Regions from separate parts of the Bilifractor sp. HCP3S3_D3 genome, predicted to be linked through region 1. Evidence: predicted binding sites of a transcription regulator. Region 1 holds the regulator's gene; the other holds the start of a gene.
What was found. The regulator HrcA, encoded in region 1, represses chaperone genes, less so after heat shock. The targets are predictions, from matches to a motif close to TGTTAGCACTCNNNNNNNNNGAGTGCTAACA.
Positions count from the first base shown of each region.

Region 2: ACTNDI_RS09315 (Hsp20/alpha crystallin family protein) is a predicted target of HrcA. The motif match lies at 5,226-5,256, and genes of this name have one in related genera.

Region 1 is NZ_JBQHWP010000007.1:104,118-111,684, forward strand. It holds gene ACTNDI_RS05960 (16S rRNA (uracil(1498)-N(3))-methyltransferase) at 1-365, opposite strand, end outside; gene prmA (50S ribosomal protein L11 methyltransferase) at 381-1,340, opposite strand; gene dnaJ (molecular chaperone DnaJ) at 1,816-2,970, opposite strand; gene dnaK (molecular chaperone DnaK) at 3,076-4,965, opposite strand; gene grpE (nucleotide exchange factor GrpE) at 5,004-5,681, opposite strand; gene hrcA (heat-inducible transcriptional repressor HrcA) at 5,864-6,958, opposite strand; gene ACTNDI_RS05990 (cupin domain-containing protein) at 7,504-7,567, opposite strand, start outside.
Region 2 is NZ_JBQHWP010000013.1:78,144-85,710, reverse strand. It holds gene ACTNDI_RS09335 (CapA family protein) at 1-480, shown strand, start outside; gene ACTNDI_RS09330 (radical SAM protein) at 913-2,322, shown strand; gene ACTNDI_RS09325 (glycoside hydrolase family 25 protein) at 2,457-3,422, shown strand; gene ACTNDI_RS09320 (AraC family transcriptional regulator) at 3,440-4,450, shown strand; gene ACTNDI_RS09315 (Hsp20/alpha crystallin family protein) at 4,580-5,011, opposite strand; gene ACTNDI_RS09310 (TIGR03905 family TSCPD domain-containing protein) at 5,335-5,592, opposite strand; gene ACTNDI_RS09305 (HAD family hydrolase) at 5,768-6,646, opposite strand; gene mutY (A/G-specific adenine glycosylase) at 7,033-7,567, shown strand, end outside.

The DNA.
Region 1 (7,567 bases):
GCCCTCTTCCCATCCAGCTTCATGATACACCGCCTGGACGAGACCGGAATCACCGAATATGCTCCCAGTTCGACCGCCTTCTGAACAACGGTCTCCATTTTATCACCTTTGGGAAGACATTGAAACAGGAAAATCCTCGACGGGAGTTCTTTTCCGGGCAGCTGTGCGTCCAGGATCCTGCAGACCACTTCTTTCTCCGAAAGAGAAACCACCTCACAGGTATACTCCCACTCATCCTGGCAGGAGATCAGAATCGTTTCGCCCGGACGCATCCGCAGCACATTACGAATATGCTGTACATCCTCTCCCGTAATATGGACCAGACCGTCTTCAATCTGTGACCGGTCCGCAAAAAATCTGTACATATCTCCGTCCCTGCCTTAATCCGGCTTTCTCGCGGTAATCGATACCCACTCACCCTGCTGCGTCTGCTCCACAATTTCAAGCCCCGCCGCCCTGCAGGCATCCAGAACCTTGTAGGCCTGATCCTCAAGAATGCCCGAGGTGATGTAAATGCCGTCCTTCTTCATCGCCGGCACAACCGCCGGAGTCATCGGAACCAGGATATCCGCCAGAATATTCGCCGTAATGATATCATACTTCCCATATCCCGCTTTGTCCCGCGTCTCCTGGTCATCGATCATGTTGCCGATGATCATGTCAAAGGCGCCGTCCGGTATATCGTTTGCCTTCCGGTTATCCTCGACCGCAGGCACTGCGCAGGGATCCAGGTCGGTTCCAAGCACATGTCCTGCGCCAAACTTGACTGCGACAATTCCGAGAATTCCACTTCCCGTTCCCACATCCAGCATCTCCATCCCCGGCTTCACGTATTTCCGGAGCTGACGAATACACAGCTGCGTCGTCTCATGCATTCCGGTTCCAAACGCGGTGCCGGGATCGATGTGAAGGATCATCTTGTCCCTGTCCTCTTCCTTCACCTGCTCCCAGGATGGAATGATCAGGATATCATCCACATAGAACTGTTTGAAATACTGCTTCCAGTTGTTGATCCAGTCCTTATCTTCCGTCTCGGACTCCTCGATCGTTCCCTCCCCGATATCGGTGTAGGAACGCAGTTCGTCCAGAGCTTCTCTTGCCTTCTGAAGGACAGCTTCCGTATCTGTCTCCTCCGGGTCCAGATAAAAATTCAGATACGCGATGCCGTCATCGTCGGGCAGATCAGGCAGAATATCCACAAACATCTGCTCCTTTTCTTCTCTGGTAAGCGGCTTCTTGTCCTCAATCTCAGCGCCTTCAATGCCACAGTCATAGAGCGTTGCAATGACTATATCCTCCGCGTCTTCGATTGTCTTTAAACGGTATTTCTTCCATTTCATCTCTGTAAATCCTCTCATTCATCGACACGCTTACCGGATTGCCCGGATGCGCAGTATAAAAACAATTCCCGATAGATCAACCGTTTCCTCTCAGGACATACACCGTGTACGGATCCATGGCAAACAAAAAGAAGCCGCCAAAGAAAAATGCTTTCTCACCGGCAATGCGGTTTGTATGGACCCGATGTCGGGGTATAGATACCGCACGGTCTTTTTCGTCTCTTGAAGTATAACCGTATTTTCACTTCTTGAAAAGGAATATTTCCTGAAAGAGCGATTTTCCTGAAAGAGCGGTTTTCCTGAAAGAGCGGTTTTGAAATGAGAATGAATAGAGAAATACCTCCTCCCGGACTGCAAGGAGGCTGCCGTACCGGCCCTGCTCAGACCAATGCGACAGCCTCCTGATCATCCGGCTGTATACACCGGAAATCCGCTCTTCACTATTACCGTTTATGGCACGATTATCGTATGGGCGTTACTCTTTTTTCCGCCCGAATCTTACCTTTTTCTTTTTCGGCTCTTCTTCGCTTCCCAGAGAATTGCCGCTTTCGGCATCAAATTCTCTCAGAAGCTCCTTTGCCTCTTTTGAAAGATTTGTGGGTGTCTGCACAATCAATGTCACATATTGATCGCCCCGCACATTTTTGTTGTGGATCGATGGAACGCCCTTTCCTCTCAGCCGGATTCTCGTCCCCGTCTGAGTTCCCGGCTTCACCGTATACACCACATCGCCGTCCACCGTATTCAGCCGGATATCCCCGCCCAGTGCAGCCTGCGCAAAGCTGACCGGTGCTGATGAATAGATATCCACACCGTCACGCTGAAAAATCGGATGTGGAGCAACCGCTACCTGCACAAGCAGATCCCCTCTCGGGCCTCCGTTTACGCCTGGTTCTCCCTTGTCGCGGATGCGGATGCTCTGTCCGTCGTCAATTCCGGCCGGAATATCGACCTGAATTTTCTTTCTGGAGGAAGTGAACCCACTTCCATGACAGTCTGGGCATTTATCACGGATGATCTTTCCGGTTCCTCCGCAGTGCGGACAGGTCTGGATATTCTGAATCATACCGAACATGCTCTGCTGGGTCTGCCTGATCTGACCGGTTCCGTGACAATGGGGACAGGTCTCCGGTGAAGTTCCGGGTCTTGCCCCTGAACCGCCGCACGTCTTGCAGGTATCCTTCAGCGTCAGCTCAATTTCCTTCTTGCAGCCGAATACAGCCTCCTCGAATGAAATGTGCACAATAGCTCTCAGAGATGCGCCTCTTCTGGGGCCATTGTTTGTGCTGCTTCTTCCGCCGCCGCCGAAAATATCGCCGAAAATGTCGCCAAATCCACCGGATCCGAAAATGTCATTGAAGTCAAAGCCTCCGAAACCGCCGGCACCACCGGCGCCGCCATTCTCAAAGGCAGCATGGCCGAACTGATCATACTGTCTTCTCTTGTCCGGATCACTCAGAACGGAATACGCTTCACTGGCTTCCGCAAATTTCTCGGCCGCATCCTTATCTCCGGGATTCATGTCCGGATGATATTTTTTTGCAAGCTTACGATACGCCCGCTTGATGGTCTCCTCATCCGCATTCCTGTCGACCCCCAGGACCTCGTAATAGTCTCTCTTTTCAGCCATTGATTTTCCTCACAATCTGCTTCTGTTTCTAAAAATCAGAGAACGAGTTCCGGCCGAACGGATCGAAACCCGTGACCGGAACATCGCTGTCTCCTGTAATCTGAATCAGACTTCCTTGTAGTCTGCGTCTACGACGTCATCGCCGCCGTTATTGCCTGCGCTGCTTCCGCCCTGAGCGCCGCCCTGCGGGCCTGCGCCTGCGCCCGGATTCGGGCCGCCCTGATTCTGCTGCATGTTCTCGTACATCTTCGTGAACAGAGCCTGTGAAGAATTCATCAGTTTCTCCTTCGCCGCCTTGATGTCCGTTACCTGCGCGTCAGTCAGGCTTCCGTCTGCCGGAGCCTTCGCGAGCAGATCCTTCAGTGCGTTCAGGTCTGCCTCAACGCCGCTCTTCTGATCCGCCGGCACCTTGTCGCCGACTTCCTTCAGAGCCTTCTCTACCTGGAATACCGTCGAATCCGCTTCATTCTTCGTATCTACGGCTTCCTTTCTCTTCTTGTCCTCAGCCTCGTACTGCGCTGCCTCTTTGACTGCCTTGTCGATCTCCGCGTCGCTCATGCTCGATCCGGAAGTGATCGTGATGTGCTGCTCCTTGCCGGTTCCGAGATCCTTTGCGGATACGTTTACAATGCCGTTCGCGTCGATATCGAAGGTTACCTCGATCTGCGGAACGCCACGCATTGCCGGCGGGATTCCGTCCAGACGGAACTGTCCGAGGGACTTATTGTCTCTGGCGAACTTACGCTCACCCTGTACGACGTTGATATCCACTGCGGTCTGATTGTCCGCTGCCGTGGAGAAGATCTGGCTCTTCTTCGTCGGGATTGTGGTATTTCTCGGAATCAGCGGTGTCGCGATTCCTCCCATGGTCTCAATGGAAAGGGTCAGCGGTGTGACATCGAGCAGAAGCACGTCTCCGGCTCCAGCATCTCCGGCCAGCTTGCCTCCCTGAATCGATGCGCCGATTGCCACGCACTCATCCGGGTTCAGGTTCTTGCTCGGCTCATGTCCGGTCAGCTGTCTTACCTTGTCCTGTACCGCCGGGATACGTGTGGAACCACCGACCAGAAGAACCTTCGCAAGGTCAGATGCGGTAAGTCCTGCGTCGTTCAGAGCAGTTCTTACCGGCTCCGCGGTCGCCTCCACAAGATCTGCGGTCAGCTCGTCGAATTTTGCCTTTGTCAGGTTGAGATCCAGATGCTTTGCGCCGTCCGCCGTAGCGGTGATGAACGGAAGGTTGATGTTCGTGGTGGTCGCGCTGGAAAGCTCGATCTTTGCCTTCTCTGCCGCCTCACGGATTCTCTGCATCGCCATCTTGTCGCCGGAGAGGTCGATGCCTTCCTGCTTCTTGAATTCACTTACGATATAATCGGCAACTCTCTTATCAAAGTCGTCGCCGCCCAGATGGTTATTGCCGGCGGTAGCCAGTACCTCGATGACTCCGTCGCCGATCTCGATGATGGACACATCGAAGGTGCCGCCGCCGAGATCGTATACCATAACCTTCTGCTCTTTCTCATTGTCCAGGCCGTAAGCCAGCGCCGCTGCTGTCGGCTCGTTGATGATACGCTTTACATCAAGTCCGGCGATCTTGCCGGCGTCCTTTGTCGCCTGACGCTGTGCGTCATTGAAATATGCCGGGCAGGTGATGACGGCCTCTGTGACCTTTTCTCCAAGATAGCCTTCCGCGTCACTCTTCAGCTTCTGCAGAATCATCGCGGAGATCTCCTGCGGAGTGTAGCTCTTGCCGTCAATGGTGACTCTGTAATCGGAGCCCATGTGACGCTTGATCGATGAAATCGTATGATCCGCGTTTGTAACTGCCTGACGCTTTGCCGGCTCGCCTACCAGACGCTCTCCTGTTTTTGTGAACGCAACAACGGACGGGGTCGTACGGCTTCCTTCCGCGTTCGCGATAACGGTGGGTTTTCCACCTTCCATAACGGCTACACAGCTGTTTGTTGTACCAAGGTCAATACCGATAATTTTTCCCATTCTATTTTCCTCCTGATCGGATCTGTTTTTCTGTAATGTCAGTTGGCCACCTTCACCATACTGTGACGAACTACGACATCCTTGTACTTATATCCCTTCTGAAGCTCCTGTGTGATGATGTTTTCACCGACATCCGGGTTGTCCTCATGCATCACCGCATTATGAAGATTCGGATCAAACTCGGCGCCCTCCGCCTCGATGGTCTCAACGCCCATATCTGTCAGGATCTTCGTCATCTGCTTGTAAATCTTGTTCATCCCCTGAACGAACGAATCCGACTCATCCGCTCCGGCAAGTCCTCTTTCAAAATTATCGACCACCGGAAGGATCTTCTCGATAACATCTCTCGCGCCCATATCGAACATCTCGGATTTTTCTCTCTCCGTGCGCTTGCGGAAATTGTCGAACTCAGCCATCTGACGCTGCAGTCTGTCGGTGAGTTCTTCAATCTTCTCATCCTTCTTGTCCTTTTTTATCTTTTTCCCGGAACCGGATCCTTTCGCATTATCACCATTTTCCACAGAGCCGTCGCTTTTCGCCTCATCCTGCTTCTCTTTGGAATCAGATTTCCCGGCTTCATTCTGCCTTGCCTTCTCTTGGGTCTGATCCGCGGCTTTTCCGTTACGAACTCCGTCTTCCTTTTCTGTCTTCTCTTCCTTCATCGTATCTGCTTCTGCTGTACGTTTCTCTGTATCTTTTGCTTTTTCTTCGTTCATATGATTATCCTTCTTCATGGCTCTTTTTTCCTCTGCTTTCGGGTCTGCCCCGTCGGCGCCCCGCCTGCTGTTATTCACGTCTGCCATGTCTGTCCCGCCTTTCTGTTTTTATTGCTTCTAAATCTAATGTGAATCTCCGCATGGATTAATCACTTCTTCGTGTACTCCCGGATCCCGGTCTGCTAGGACTCTGTGCTGTCATCGATAATGTCATGATCGGACGAGGTCTCGAGCTTGGCGTCTCCGTTTCCAAAGAGAGCATTCATCTGTGATTTCAGCTGCTTCAGATTTTCTACTACTTTCTTATAATCCATTCTCCGAGGGCCTACAATAGCGACCGTTCCTTTCATCCCGTTTCCAAGATTGTAGTTTGCGGTGACAACGGAGCAGTCCTTCATGCCCTGAATCGGGGATTCGTTCCCGATATAGGCGGTGATCCCGTTCGAGGCTTCCTCGCCCGGAGCCGTCTCGCGGATCATCTCAGCCAGTTCCTTCTTATCTCCGAACGCGGTCATCAGCTCCTTGGCTTTTTTCGAATCCGCAAGTTCCGGATAGTCGAAAATATTTGTCGCACCGCTCAGATAGATCGGCATGTCCTCCTCTCCCGGCTGTATGGTCTCTGCCACTGCATCGATCACACTGCTGATGACTTCGCTATGAATGCCTGCCTGCTGCTTCATCCGAGTGATCATGTCCAGATTGATCTCGCCGATTGTCTTTCCGTTCAGCTCGTTGTTCAGAAGCAGATTCAGTTTCAGAATATCGTCTTCATCAATAGATTCCTTGAGGTCAATCATCTGGTTTTTGACCAGATTCCCCTGTGCCACCACTACCGCGAGAAGCTGTTTCTCATTGATCCGGGACAACTGAATGAACTTCAATGAGTTCTGATGATACGACGGTCCCGCAATCATTGTCGCATAATTGGTGTTCTGTGCCAGCACATCCACGACCTGCTTCAGTACCTTCTCCATACGATCCGTTTTCTGAATCATCAGCGTCTGTGCTTCAGCATCCTGATTTGTTTTCTGTATCAGCTCGTTTACATAAAGCCGATATCCCTTATCGGAGGGAATCCGTCCGGACGAAGTATGCGGCTGAATAATATACCCCATTTCCTCCAGATCCGACATCTCATTTCGGATGGTCGCGGAGCTTAGATTCAGGTCTGTGTATTTGGAAATTGTCCGTGATCCGACAGGCTCTCCCGTCTCCAGGTATGTCTGGATAATAGCCTTTAGAATCGTCTTTTTTCGTTCATCCAAATCTTCTCCCACTCCTTGGCTCCTTTCTTCCTTCTGAGGATTGATCTCCGGCAGGATCGTTCCCTTTGCCGGTTTGTCAGCACTCTAAATTGCAGAGTGCTAACGCCTATGTTTCATAAGATAGCACTGCATTATTTTTTTGTCAACTACTTTTGCTGTTGCGCGGTGAATGCGCGGTGAATTGAGCGCGGCGCTAATGGCAAATTATTTTCGGGTTAATTCTTATGGCAATTCATCGCAAAAAATATTTGAACAATCCTCCGGAAGGAATGACCTATCAGAAAATCCAACACTTCGCATTCGGCTGCGGCTCACTGTTCGCGTAAAAAAAACAGGCCGTCACAGTTCCCTGTCTGCTCCAGCCTGCTGCCTGTCGGCATATAATACCGCGCAAGAGCGCAGCTTTATCCCTTGTAATGCTTCTGTTGAATCATTTGTAATGCTTCTATTAAAATGTCAGGGACTTGTCACTGCTTAGTATGTAGTATGGCATGTGTTCCTCGCCATATGTCACGTGTCAGATGTCCTTCGCCGCACTGACCACGTATCTGTTCCTGTCAGTCGTTCAGATACCCGGCTTCATTGTAGATCAATGCCATGAACTCCAGATCATCGTCCGAA
Region 2 (7,567 bases), on a different contig from region 1:
GACAGTCATGAGGTGACGGATTTTCAAAAGGAAATGGCTCAGAACCTTGCAGACTGGGGCGCCGACCTGATTATCGGTGATCATGCGCATGTCGTGCAGCCGGCCGAAATGCTGACAGCTTCCGACGGGCGTAAGGTTTTCTGCGCATACTGTCTGGGAAATTTTGTATCAACGCAGGAACAGCCTGACGAGCTGATCGGGACGGCGCTTGACTGTACGTTTCGTTTTCGCAAAGATGGCGTAAATGCATCAGAACCGGAGGTTACCGTCATTGATCCGGGTCTGGTGCCGATTATTACGGACTACGGGGAGAACGGAGCGGACGCGCATGTGGTTCTCCTGAAGGATTACACCGACGAACAGGCGAAAGCAAGCGGGATAAATGGTTACATCACGGATGGAACAGTATTTGATCTGGCTTACATAAAGCGTGTTCTGACAGACTCCATTGACAGCCGTTATCTTGATTTTTCAGACTGATGGGAATGATTGGAGAAGACAGGTTGCGGTATGGTCTGGCGAATGCGTCCTTGTCAGATTGCGTGTAGGATTCTGGAGGCGATAAGGCGGCTGCAGGGTGGACAGAGTGCTGCAGCTGCCTTCTGAAACATAGGGGAAGCTCCTGGAGGAGGGGGATACATCTGAGCCTGCGTGTAAATATTACACGCAAATTTTGACCAGTTCTGACAACGTGACTCGTCTTAAAAGACAAGCCTGTTAATGAATCTGTACAACAAATGGCGCCGGTACGGCTGAAAATGACCATTTGACGTTTTCGGCTAGTTGTCCACTAATTGGACAGGTGTCTCATTTTGTCCCACTGATTTGAAGGAATTGTTCTCGACATTTTTTTAGCGAAATTTTATAATTGTTGCAGTGTCAGATAAATGTTTCATCAGGAGGTTAATGAAGATGCCAAACGCAATCGTGCATGCTGCCGAGAGGAAAGCATTCGAGCTTGTATTAAATCAGGTAATCAAAACAGCAAATAAGGAAGATGGCTATATCAAGGTTATTGATACGGCGCAGAAATTCCTTGGAGATACATGGAAACCGGAAGCTTTTGACAATTTAAGAAAGACATTTACCAAGGGCGAAAAGTACGCAAACTTTTTTGATCGTATTCTTCGCGACGTTGACCCGGAGGTTGTAAAGGGTCTGTTCATGGCATTTGGATTCGAGGCCGGCTATGTTGGATACCATGAGACCAGAAAGAATGCGGAGAAATACAATATCAATGTGCCGTGGGTCATCCTTTTTGATCCGACTTCGGCATGCAACCTGCATTGTGTAGGATGCTGGGCATCTGAGTACAGCCGTGCGCTGAACCTCTCCTATGAGGATATGGACCGTATTGTCACCGAGGGAAAGGCACTGGGAACCCGCGGTTATGTTCTGACCGGCGGAGAGCCGATGGTCCGCAAGAAAGATATTGTGAAGCTCGCAAAGGCTCATAAGGACTGCGGATTTATGATCTTCACGAATGGAACTCTGGTAGATCAGCAGTTCTGTGATGACATGAAGGAATGCAAGAACATCGTGCTTTCCATGTCGATCGAGGGCCTTGAGGATGCAACAGATAACCGTCGTGGCGCAGGCGTATTTGACAAGGTTATGAAGACGATGGATCTTCTTCGCGAGAACAGACTTCCGTATGGTACTTCCATCTGCTATACCAGCGCAAACTATAAGGCGGTTACGAGCGATGAGTTCCTTGATTTCCTGATCGACAAGGGCGTTCTGTTCAGCTGGTACTTCCATTTCATGCCGACCGGAAATGATACAACGATGGAGCTTGTTCCGACACCGGAGCAGCGTGAGTATATGTATCACAGAATCCGTGAGGTCCGCGGATACCACGGAGGCAAGGAAATCTTCCTTATGGATTTCCAGAATGACGGTGAGTGGGTATCCGGATGTATCGCCGGTGGTAAGGCTTACTTCCACATCAATCCGAACGGTGACGCTGAGCCCTGCGTATTCATTCATTATTCCGGGGCGAATATTCACCAGAACAGTATTCTCGAGTGCCTGCAGCAGCCGCTGTTTAAGGCATATCATGACGGACAGCCGTTCAGCGACAACCTGCTTCGTCCGTGTCCGATGCTTGAGAATCCGGCAAAGCTTCGCGCAATGGTTCATGCGACCGGAGCTAAGTCAACCGATATGTCAGATCCGGAGAATGTAGACCATCTGACACATAAGGTTGAGGAATACGCGAAGAACTGGGCACCGGTTGCCGAGAAACTGTGGGCATCCGATCATCCGGATTATGTTCCGAAGACAGAGGATCAGATTCAGGGTATCAGCGACGAGGGCTGACAGAATCTGTCTGCGGCAGAAGAGAGATATTGAAAAGGAGTGTGTCAAGATTGACACACTCCTTTTTTGTGTGTAAGGTATGTGAGAGAAGATTTTAGGAAGGAACGGGCGGCATCGCGTCTGCCTGATCGCATATGGCAGCAAACAGGAAAAGAAGGGGAAGAAGCGGTGCACGTCACCGGGTGACGAGAGCGGAGAGGAGGAAGATTCTCCGAAACCGTATACTTGCGGGCATAGTGGTTGCCTTTACGGCAGCGTTTGTGGCGATTGCAGCATTCGGCAGCCACGCCGCAGAGGATAATCAGGTGTCAGAGCGCCTTTTTTCCACCTCATATTCAATGAGTGATATGTATAACGACTACAATTCAGCGGATTTTGCATTGGATGGGCAGAAGATGACGTATACGGACAGTGATCATTATTCCAGCCGTATCGGAATCGATGTTTCCGAGCATAATGGGGAGGTTGACTGGGAAGCTGTCCGAAATGCCGGCTATGAATTCGCGTATCTCAGAATCGGATATCGTGGATATGGCAGCGACGGTTCTCTTGTGGAAGACGCTATGTTTGAGACAAATTATGAGGGAGCCAGAAAGGCAGGACTGGATATCGGCGTTTATTTTTATTCACAGGCGATTGATGAAGCAGAGGCGGAAGAAGAGGCAAAATTTGTGACGGATACACTGAACGGACGCCATCTGGATCTTCCGGCTGCGATCGACATGGAAACGGTGGAAGAGGGCGCTGCGCGGACCGATGGTGTCAGCGGTGACCAGTTCACGCAAAATATCAAGGCCTTTAGCCTCGCAATCGTGGATGCTGGCTATGAACCGATGCTCTATACGAATCTGCACTGGGAGTCGTTTACTCTGGATATGACAAAGCTCTATGATCTTCCGGTCTGGTTTTCCAATTACAGTGCGACGCCGGGCACTCCGTATAAATTCAGGGTATGGCAGTACTCGAATACGGGAACGGTTGATGGAGTCAGCGGAAGCGTGGATCTCGACATCGAAATGACGCCGACGGATGGTTCGGAAGCCTCTGCAGGTGTGGCCGTGGCCTCTTCGGGTTCTGCAGCTCTTTTCCGGGCCAAATGAAGAAAAAGGTAAGATAAATGAATCAGGAACTTCTGGACCGGCTTGGCAGAGTGACAGAGGAGGAACAGCGCATTCTGGACGGTACAGCCGGAATTGAAAAAAAGTTATATGCCTCCGGGGAGGAATTCACCATTGATTATGCGAAGCTGCTGGAGACCGGTCAGCTGATTACGGTGCGGACACATACAAGGTTTGCGCATTTCCCCATGCACAGGCATAATTATGTGGAAGTGATGTACATCTGCCAGGGCTCTGTGACGCATATCATCAACCACAAAAAGATCCGGGTAAGCCGGGGCGAGCTTCTCTTCCTGAATCAGTATACAAGGCATGAGATTCTTCCGGCAGGCAGGAATGATATCGCGATCAACTTTGTGATTCTTCCTGAATTTTTCGATGTTGCCTCTGAGATGATCGGAAGAAACAACGTTCTGGCTGATTTCATCGTCAATACGCTGAGACAGGATGAGAGACGGGGAGAGTATCTTTATTTCAAGGTCGCAGATGTGCTTCAGATACAAAATCTGATCGAAAACATGATCTATTCGCTGATTTCTCAGAAGGAGAATGGCGGAGAGCCCTTCCTGCTGCAGAGGATGAATCGGATCAATCAGACCACGATGGGACTGATTTTCCTGTATCTGCTGGAGGCGGTTCCGAAGGCAGGAACGATGGAACCGGATTCATATGAGAATATGATACTCATGACCTCGCTGCAATATATTGAGCAGAACTATCGGACCGCGACTCTGACCGAGCTTTGCGCTGGACTTTGCCTGCCTTCGCATACGCTGAGCCGTATGATTAAGAAGGCATCCGGAGTGAACTTTAAGGAACTGCTTCAGCGGAAACGCCTGAACAAGGCGGTAGGTCTGCTCTGCGACACGGACCTTCCGGTGAATGATATCATTGATGCGGTGGGGTATGAGAATCACAGCTATTTTCATAGGATTTTTCGCGAGAGATATCAGATGACGCCGAAGGAATTCCGGAGCCGGCACAGGAAAGACTCACGGATACGGCTTTAATACGATACTTATCAAGATGCGATACTTATTAAAGAGAGGAGCCATCCGTGACCGGAATGCCGGTTCGGATGGCTCTGCCGTTTTACTCTATATGATTCTGTGAGAAAGTGAGGAAGGACCAGAATCGTTTTATCCTTCGATGGCAATGGTCTTTTTTGTTTCTTCCTTCTTCGGTACTTCTTTTGGAATACTGAGAGTCAGAATTCCATTTTCAAATTTTGCGTGTATGTCTTCCGGTTCGATGTTTTCACCGACATAGAAGGATCTGGTTACGGTGCCGGTATAGCGCTCACGGCGTACATATCTGCCGTTTTCATCCTTCTTGTCGTTATTCTCGTTTCTTGCTGCGGTGACCGTCAGATAACCGTCTTTAAGCTCGGCGTGTACCTCATCTTTTCCGTATCCCGGAAGTTCCATCTCCAACTGATAGCTGTCCTTTGTTTCCTTAATATCTGTATTCATGCGGTGAGCGGAAGCAGAAGGTGCGTTGAACCAACGTCCATTCCATGCCTGATCCATAAAGTCATCAAAAGTATCTCCAAAAAGTTCCGGCAGTAACATAAGTCATTCCTCCTTTGTGTTTTGATTTTCTGTAATACGAGGCGGCTATTCAGGAAGCCTGTTCCATAGAAGCGGTCTTTCTGTGCTGCTTCTGTTTTGTGCCGTTTTATTGCTGTTGTTTTATTGGTACTATTTTATTGGCACTGTTTTATTGTTTCTTTATTGTTGTTTTATGAGTTCCTTCTTTTTGGAACAATTTTGTTATAACACTTGTTACTAGCACTGTCAAGTGGCGAGTGCTAATTTTTCTTAAAAAATAAAACATGATCGCGTGAAAAATCGCGCCGGCTGCAGGAACCGGCGCGAAACAGACTTCTTTTCGGTTATTTCGAGGCGTTTTCAACAGCCTCGAGGAGAGCCCTGGAAAGCTGGTCCGGACAGGAGGTGTTTTTAAATCCGCAGGTTGTGCCCTTTAAGATGTCTGCGACTTCAGTTGCCTTGCGGCCCTCGACCAGACGGCTGATGCCGGAGAGATTTCCGTTGCAGCCTCCGGTAAAGCGTACATTTGTGAGAATGCCGTCATTGATGTCGAAATCAATGAGCTGGGAACAGGTTCCTTTTGTTTTGTACTGGTAATGCATAAAAATCCTTCTTTCTGTGTATATGTGTGATGTTAATGTTATCTCTTTCGCGTGCTTCACACGCGCTCTTATGTGGGATGCTCATTCATGCCAATTAGCCTAGCTGCTGTGGATCGCCTTACACGCAATCTTAAGTGTGAAGCGTCAATCCTGACGGATGCATTTCATTCACAATTTATATGTGATCTGCCTTCGTTTTTGAGGAGATGATCAGATCAGGTAGGTCGCAGATTCGCCGGATGATTCCATCCGGATCTGTTACACTTCCGAATCCGTAGGATGCCCAGAGGAAGCGTATGGAGGGATCGGGGACTTTGCAATCATTGCGCGATGAATCAAAACATCCGTTTTCCTGTTTCTGCCGGGCCTCTTTCTTCAGGAGACGGTCCGCCTCCCTTGTCGCGTCAAAGTCCGCCTGAATATCGCCGATGTAAAGAGCGTTCTGAAGATGATATTCAGAAGCAATGCGATAGATATTATACGCCTTAAGTCTGTCTGTGTCTCCGGGACAGAGATGATCCGTGATATAGCAGCCAAGACCGGTCAGCCGGAGAAACTGCTCAATATAACCGCTCTGGCAATTACTGACGATGAAGCAGGGAATACCTGGTGGCAGCTGATGCGAGGCTTTTGTGCGGGGCAGACCGGCTTCCGATTCTCCGGATTTCCGGGGGTCGATTCCCGTGAGAGTCTGAAGAGTTCGTTCCAGTCCGTCATAAGGCTCGGGAGGGTTGCGGTCGATTGCAATTTCCTCGGCATCATACCATTGACGAAGGAGATCAGCCTTTTCTGCATCGGGAAGATCCGGAAGCAGATCCTTGGCGATAGTCTCGAGCGGCTTTCCGAATTCACGTCGCAGATCTTCGCTTACAATCCGCGAGCCTGAACCTCCGCCCTCCGGGTGAATCAGATGAAGGGGAGGGAGATGACGGGAGCGGTAGTCCCGGTTCATAGAATCCAGCACGGTATTCCATGCCTCGGCAACAATCGGCGTGGTATCCCAAAGCGTGCCGTCAACATCGAAGATGATTCCGTCTGTCTGCAGTTTGTTCATATAACCTCTTTTCTGTTTGACTCTTGTCTTCTGCTGCAGCTTCCGGATATCTGTGTCACCGGTATTCAGGCAGAAGCGGATGGCCGCGCCTGACGGGAAGTGGAGCTGCTTTTCCTATTGTATATAGGTTATGCGACAGGTGTCAATCTTTATTGCCGTCCAGATTGGGGATTAGGGATATAGCTTATGCGGCAGGTGCCAATCTTTATTGCTGTCCAGACTGGTGTATCGCCCTGAGTGGTTCGGAGTATCTGTTCGATTTACATTGAGTCTGTTATAATGACTCGAAGATGCCTCGGAGAATATCGTGTATAACTGCCAGGTAAAACAATGTGGATAATCAGAGGGTAGAAAATCAGAAGACAGCAGAATCGGAGGAATTTTCAGTGGACAGGAACTCAGAGAATGTGATTCCGGAGGAACTGAGTTTGAAGAAAAAAGTCTCGGAGGACAGGTTCGGGGAGATGCGGCGGATTATACTTCCTCTGGGCAGATGGTATCAGAAGAACAGGAGAGATCTTCCCTGGAGAAGGGAGAAAAATCCGTATCACACATGGATATCGGAGATTATGCTTCAGCAGACCCGGGTGGAGGCAGTGAAGGAGTATTACACTAAATTTCTGCTTGCGCTTCCCACGGTCAGAGACCTTGCGTGCTGCCCAGAGGACCGCCTCATGAAGCTGTGGGAGGGCCTCGGGTATTACAGCAGAGTCCGGAATATGCAGAAAGCCGCAATCCAGATCATGAATGATTTCGGAGGAAAGATTCCGGACGACGTGAAGACACTGAAAACCCTTAAAGGGGTCGGAGACTACACAGCCGGAGCAATCGCTTCGATTGCATTCGGAAAGCCGCAGGCGGCAGTAGATGGGAATGTACTCCGGGTAATAACCCGGGTACTGGCAGATTCCTCTGACATCA